One region of the Neobacillus sp. SRL179 genome, then DNA from elsewhere that is predicted to be linked to it. Evidence: a T-box and tRNA genes for the amino acid it is inferred to sense, from the RefSeq annotation. Region 1 holds a T-box; the other holds one or more tRNA genes.
The links. The T-box of region 1 lies ahead of serS (serine--tRNA ligase). A T-box ahead of a tRNA ligase gene usually reads a tRNA of that ligase, here a tRNA-Ser.
Positions count from the first base shown of each region.

Region 2: it has a tRNA-Ser gene. The T-box ahead of serS (serine--tRNA ligase) is inferred to sense a tRNA for this amino acid. The anticodon was not compared.

Region 1 is NZ_OZ481792.1:20,048-23,461, reverse strand. It holds gene AC4E8C_RS00100 (deoxynucleoside kinase) at 1-86, shown strand, start outside; tRNA gene AC4E8C_RS00095 (tRNA-Ser) at 197-289, opposite strand; gene serS (serine--tRNA ligase) at 659-1,939, opposite strand; T-box leader at 2,227-2,449, opposite strand; gene pdxT (pyridoxal 5'-phosphate synthase glutaminase subunit PdxT) at 2,505-3,095, opposite strand; gene pdxS (pyridoxal 5'-phosphate synthase lyase subunit PdxS) at 3,099-3,414, opposite strand, start outside.
Region 2 is NZ_OZ481792.1:3,017,442-3,020,855, forward strand. It holds gene bcbE (bacillibactin exporter BcbE) at 1-1,047, shown strand, start outside; tRNA gene AC4E8C_RS14780 (tRNA-Gly) at 1,154-1,227, shown strand; tRNA gene AC4E8C_RS14785 (tRNA-Ser) at 1,232-1,323, shown strand; gene AC4E8C_RS14790 (4Fe-4S dicluster domain-containing protein) at 1,431-2,336, opposite strand; gene AC4E8C_RS14795 (DMSO/selenate family reductase complex B subunit) at 2,357-2,944, opposite strand; gene AC4E8C_RS14800 (DMSO/selenate family reductase complex A subunit) at 2,957-3,414, opposite strand, start outside.

The sequences.
Region 1 (3,414 bases):
GTAACACGGATGCCATAGAGGTTTGTCAGGCAGTTGAGGATAAATTAAAACATATTTTAAAAATAGAAACAGCACATATTGGTTAAACCAGTATGTGCTGTTTTTTTATTTTTAAAAAAAGGTATAAAAAAAATTCGTTACAACAGTGTAACGAACCTTTATCTCCAGTATTTTATGCGCGATAGTAAATGTATTATGGAGGAGGAAGAGGGATTCGAACCCCCGCGCGGTATGACCCGCCTGTCGGTTTTCAAGACCGATCCCTTCAGCCAGACTTGGGTATTCCTCCGTATCGACAATTGATAATTTATCATATATTATAAACCAAGTCAACTAATATTATTAAAATTCCCGAAAGAAATTTTTTCATTCGGGAATTTTTTTATTTTGGCCCTGTTGATTTCACTGTGTTTGAAAAATAAACGGCAAAATCCGTTTAAATTGGGAAATACCCATATTTCCTTAAAAATAAAGGAAGTTTTTCCGTTTATTCTATTCAAACCTTTGGATTTTTCCTTTTTTAAAGCAGTTAACCGGAATATCTCCGTTTATATCTGCTACTTAAACTTCCTTTAAATACATTAGCAGGAAATTCTCCGCCTATGAATTCTCATACTTACATGAAAATCAACAATGAATAATAACAGGGCCTTTATTTTTATATTGGTTTTATTACTTCTTTATTCCCCATATATGGCCGTAAGGCGGTTGGGATGACGACACTGCCGTCTTCCTGCTGGTAGTTTTCTAAAATAGCAGCGACCGTGCGGCCAATCGCAAGGCCTGATCCATTTAAGGTATGAACATGTTCTGGCTTTGCCTTTGGATCACGACGGAACCGAATATTAGCCCGTCTTGCTTGGAATGCTTCAAAGTTACTGCAAGAAGAAATCTCGCGGTAGGTGCCATAGCTTGGGAGCCACACTTCAATATCATACTTTTTCGCAGCGGTAAAACCAAGGTCACCTGTACACATGCTCAGGACACGGTATGGAAGCTCAAGAATTTGTAACACGCGCTCCGCATCATGGGTCAGTTTTTCAAGCTCCTCATAAGAGTCCTCAGGCTTTACGAACTTCACAAGCTCCACTTTATTGAATTGATGCTGGCGAATTAGCCCTCTCGTATCACGGCCGGCAGAGCCTGCTTCAGAACGGAAACATGCGCTGTATGCCGCAAAGCGAATAGGAAGGTCCTCGCCGCTTAAGATTTCATCACGATGATAATTCGTAACTGGCACCTCAGCTGTAGGAATAAGGAAGTAATCTTCATTTCCAACTAGAAAAGCATCTTCTTCAAACTTTGGCAATTGCCCAGTCCCTGTCATGCTCGTGCGGTTAACTAAATAAGGAGGCAGGATTTCTGTGTAGCCATGCTCCTCGACATGAAGGTCTAGCATGAAACTAATTAAGGCGCGCTCTAAACGTGCTCCAAGCCCCTTGTAAAACACAAAGCGGCTGCCTGTTACTTTGCCGGCACGTTCAAAATCAAGAATGCCTAGGTCAGTCGCAAGATCCCAGTGCGGCTTTGCCTCGTAATCAAACTCGCGAACTTGACCCCATTTTCTGATTTCTATATTGTCGTCTTCACTTTCCCCAATAGGTACACTGTCATGGGGAATATTAGGAATGCTCAATAGCAGTTGGTCTAGACTTTCTTCCACCACGCGTAGTTCGTCATCAAGTGTTTTGATTTGCTCTCCCACTTCACGCATCTCTTTTATTAAATGATCAGCATCCTGCTTTTCACGTTTTAATACCGCAACTTGTTGGGAAACCTCATTTCGTCTGCTCTTAAGCTTCTCCGATTCAACGATTAATTCCCGCCTTTTCTGATCAAGGTCCTCAAACTGTCCTAGTGCTGATAAATCTTCACCACGATGCTGGAGCTTTTCTTTGACTTCAGTAAAATTAGCTCGTAACACTTTAATATCTAACATAACCCTGCACTCCTTTTCTCTATTCCTTTGTAAACTGTATAGCGCAAGCATCCCATTGGGAGCTTCTGCTAAAAAAAGGCTCTGTTAATCTTATTTGTTGATTTCCGCTCCAGGCGCTTCGCTTTCCGCGGGCGTGCCGGGGAGCCTCCTCGTCGCTTCGCTCCTGCGGGGTCTCCCCTGCCCCGTACTCCCGCAGGAGTCTTCGCACCTTCCTCTCCAATCAACGTGCTTAAAAATCAACATTAATCTTTAACACAGCCAAAAAAATAAAAAACTCCCGCCCCTAAAACAGGGACGAGAGTTACTCGCGATACCACCCTGGTTGACAGTCCATGACTGTCCACCTCAAAAAATGTAACGGTTTTTACCGAAAGTACTTACTTACCTTTCATTAAGGCGTTCCATACCTTACTCGAGGAGGGATTCACAAGCATCACACACCGATTCACACCAACCACCGGTTCTCTTAAGAGTGAGGTTCTTGTTACTAATTCCTCTCATTGCTTTTTCATTATGAATGATTTGTTTTTTAATTTACTATAATTATTAGCCAATTGCAACAAAATTAAACAAGAAGTTTGGCCTTTGCTTCCTTAACCATCTCAACGAAGTACGCCGTAATGCGATGGTCTTCGGTCAATTCAGGATGAAAAGAACAGCCTAGAAATTGACCTTCCCGTGCGGCGACGATGCGGTCATTATGCTTGGACAAGATTTCAACATTCTCTCCTGCCTCGACGATGTGCGGCGCCCGAATAAACACCGCTGGGAAGCTATCAGCTACATCTTTAATCGTGAGGTCGGCCTCAAAGCTATCCACTTGGCGTCCAAACGAGTTGCGTTCCACTTTAATGTCCATCACACCAATATGTGACTCCTTATAGCCCACTAGCTCCTTTGCTAAAAGAATCAATCCTGCACAAGTTCCGAACATTGGTTTTCCTTCTGTGGCAAAGGCCTTTAGCGAATCCATGAAGTCATATTTATCAATTAGGCGGCGCATTGCGGTGCTCTCGCCGCCAGGAAGAATAAGGCCATCTATATCCTCTAATTCTTCTTTATGTTTAACAGCGACTGCCTCTACACCACATGCTTCTAACGACTGAATATGTTCACGGACGGCTCCTTGCAAAGCGAGTACGCCGATTTTAATCATAGCTTACCAGCCTCTTTCCTGCATACGATCCTGAGGTGCTAAGGATGAAATTTCAATTCCCTTCATCGGTGTACCCAAATCCTTTGAAAGCTCCGCAATTAATTTATAATCTTGGAAATGTGTAGTAGCTTCGACGATGGCTCTAGCAAACTTTGCAGGGTTCTCTGATTTGAAAATCCCAGAGCCAACAAATACACCGTCAGCTCCTAATTGCATCATCAGGGCTGCATCTGCAGGTGTTGCGACCCCACCAGCAGCAAAGTTAACAACTGGCAAGCGGCCAAGATGTTTAATCTCGAGAAGCAGTTCATATGGTGCA
Region 2 (3,414 bases), 2.1 Mb from region 1:
TATTCAATCGTTGCCATCTTTTTAATACCAGTGGCAGGCTATATTTCCGACCACATCGGTAGAAAAAAAGTCATTATTCCAAGTCTCATCATTGCAGGTGTTGGCGGATTTATTTCAGGATGGGCTGCTTGGAAGCTAAATGATGCCTACTGGCTCATATTACTAGGCCGCGCACTTCAAGGTGTTGGTGCTGCCGGTGCAATGCCGATTGTCCTGCCCTTAGTGGGGGACATGTTTAAAAGCGAGGATGATGTTAGTAGTTGCTTAGGACTTATTGAAACGTCTAATACGTTTGGAAAAGTTCTAAGTCCCATATTAGGCTCTTTTTTAGCTGGTTTTTTCTGGTTTTTACCTTTTTTTTCATTTCCAGTTTTTTGTGCTCTTTCCGTTCTTTTAATGATTTTTCTTGTCAAGTGTCCAAAAACTCAGGAAAAACCAATACCCTTCAAACAATTTTTTACAAATGTTAAAAAGACTTTTACTGAAAAGGGACGTTGGCTCTATGCCATCTTTTTTATTGGCGGTATTCTCATGCTTGTATTATTTGGAATTTTATTTTACCTCTCAGAAATTTTTGAAAAGGAATATGGGATAAAAGATGTCAAAAAGGGCTTCTTTTTAGCATTACCACTTGGGGCACTTTGCTTATCCTCCTTTATTAGCGGAAAAATTATTAAGAAAAACAAAGTTTTAATGAAATGGATTACCTTAATCAGTATTATTGCAACAGCAATTTCTATTGGGGCACTATGGTTCTCCATTAAACTTTGGTACATGCTTACCATGTTCCTAATTACCGGTGTGGGGATTGGCTTAAGCCTGCCATGTTTAGATGCGTTAATTACGGAAGGAATTGAGAAAAAAGAACGCGGAACGATATCATCCATTTACAGTTCTATGAGGTTTATTGGAGTTGCACTAGGTCCACCCCTTATTGCCGTATTAATGAAATATGCCAGTCATTGGATTTTTATTTCACTAAGCGGTCTCAGTGTCATTGCTGCAATAGTAGCGATGATTGCAATAAAACCAAAAGCAGAGGCATAATAAAAGTGTTGAGGATCAATCCTCAACACTTTTATTCATTTTATTAATTTTATATACCCACAATGGAATTATTATGCTATAATATATAGTGTTCTGATTCAGCTACGCGGGTGTGGTTTAATGGTAGAATTTCAGCTTCCCAAGCTGACGGCGGGGGTTCGATTCCCCTCACCCGCTCCATTATGGAGAAGTACCCAAGTGGTTATAAGGGGGCGCACTCGAAATGCGTTAGGACGGGTAACCGTTGCGTGAGTTCGAATCTCATCTTCTCCTCCATACATATTTTTCTTCCAAAACACTCTGAATAGTGTTTTTTATTTTTTCTTCTTAAATTAAAAGAATCTTTCAGTGGATTTTTAATCCCTTCTGAAAGATTCTTTTCTTTAATCATAGGGACTTAACCAATTGGGATCCCTATTGTTACATACACTGCACTTTATTTTTTCTGGTTGAAAAGTGTTAAACAGTTGTCCGCACTCCTGGCATTTTTTTGTATAATAATGATGCTTGGAATGTTTTTTCCTTTGGATTCCATGTTTAATTTGGATAGCATGCTCTGTACAAATGTCTGTACAATCCGAACAATTTACGCACTTTTCATTTTCCACTAGTAAAAAGCCTTCCTTTTTCGTTATGACGTTTTGTGAACAGAAGGTTTGACACATTTGACACAAAGTACATTTTTCATGATTAATTTCAACTTGATGAAATTGATAATCAGGGTAGTAGGATGCTAAATTCCATTCATTTTCAACCTGTTTCCAGATTGCTGGTGCCATGTTTTTCACTAACTGCTTTCCCTCTTTTTGCAGTGAAGCAAAAAACACTCTCCTCGAAATTCCCTCTTGATTCCTTATACGAACGAATTCAATGGGCTGTTGATCAAGTAGTTGTAAGGTTTGATTCGTTTCTTTAAGGACCATTTCCCAACTTTGATTGAAATCTCCAGACCCCATTATAATCGAGGTTAACCCTCTTGATTTATAAATCAGTAATTCCTTAACGGAAGGTGTGTAATGATCATTAAAAATTAAGCTGCTTTTATCAAACTCTCTTGTACCAGCAATCCCAGCAATTGCTGAAAGTGGGCAGACAATCATACATTCACCACAGGAAGTGCATCGTTCTAAGTTAAGTTCAATCGAATTATTTGTAATGGAAATGGCTTCATCTTTACACACCTCTAAACAAGCTGTACAAGTCGACCGTAAGTGTTTCTTTCTTGAGCAGGTGTTCGTTATTTTTGCATCCACATGCAAACTTTCAAGCCAATTCATCAATATAGACATATAATCACCTACAAATTAGGTTAGCTGCTCGATAATTTCGCATCCTTATGCGGTGTTATCACAATGTTGGGATGTGTAATCGTATTACTTGGCATGCCTTTAATTTGACTGACACTACCATATTTCTTACGAAGTTCTTCAACTGGACCAAATTCAATTGCCCGCATTGGGCAAGTGGACACGCAAACAGGTTCTTCCCCTTTTTCTTGTAAGTCGATACAGAAATCACATTTATTTGATTTAAATACTTTGGCATTATATTGTGGTGCTCCGTAAGGACATGCCTTGACACACAATTGACTTCCCACGCAAACCTCTTGATCAATTGTTACCACACCATTTTTTTTATTTTTCTCTATTGCTCCAACGGGGCAACTTGGAATACAGGCGGGTTGGTTACAATGATTACAAGCAATGGAAAAATAAAATGATTTAATGTTTTGAATAATCCCACCATTCGGCTGTTGGATAAAGTTTCCTTCCTCAAAGGAGTACACCCTGCGAAAATTGATACCAACATTAAGATTATTTTTATCCTTACACGCTACTGTACAAGCCTTACAGCCTGTACAGAGACTTTGATTAATATAAAATCCTAATTGTGCCAACGATCTCACTCCCTACGCTTTTTTTACTTCAACAAGGTTTGTTAGTTGCGGGTTTGCCTTTGCAAGTGCTGTAGGTCGTTGTGATGTTAGCACGTTAACTGCACCACGCTGGTCAAGCCCATTTTTATCAGGCGTATACCACGCACCTTGAGGTATTCCAGCAATTCCTGGAGTGATACGAGATGTCACCCTTACATCAATAACTAATGAACCCCGGTCATTAAAAACCTGAACACGGTCACCATCCTTAATTCCTCGTTTTTCAGCATCCTCTGGATTCAACCACATTTCTTGCTTGGCTGCCTCTTCTAGCCATTCCTGATTATCATAGGTAGAGTGACATCTACGCTTATAATGCCAGCTTATTAACTGGAGTGGGTATTTTTCAATCAATGGGTCCTCAGGTCCCTCCCAAGAAGAGATATATTTTGCAATCGCAGGAATTTCCTCATGCTGGTTCATGTCCCATA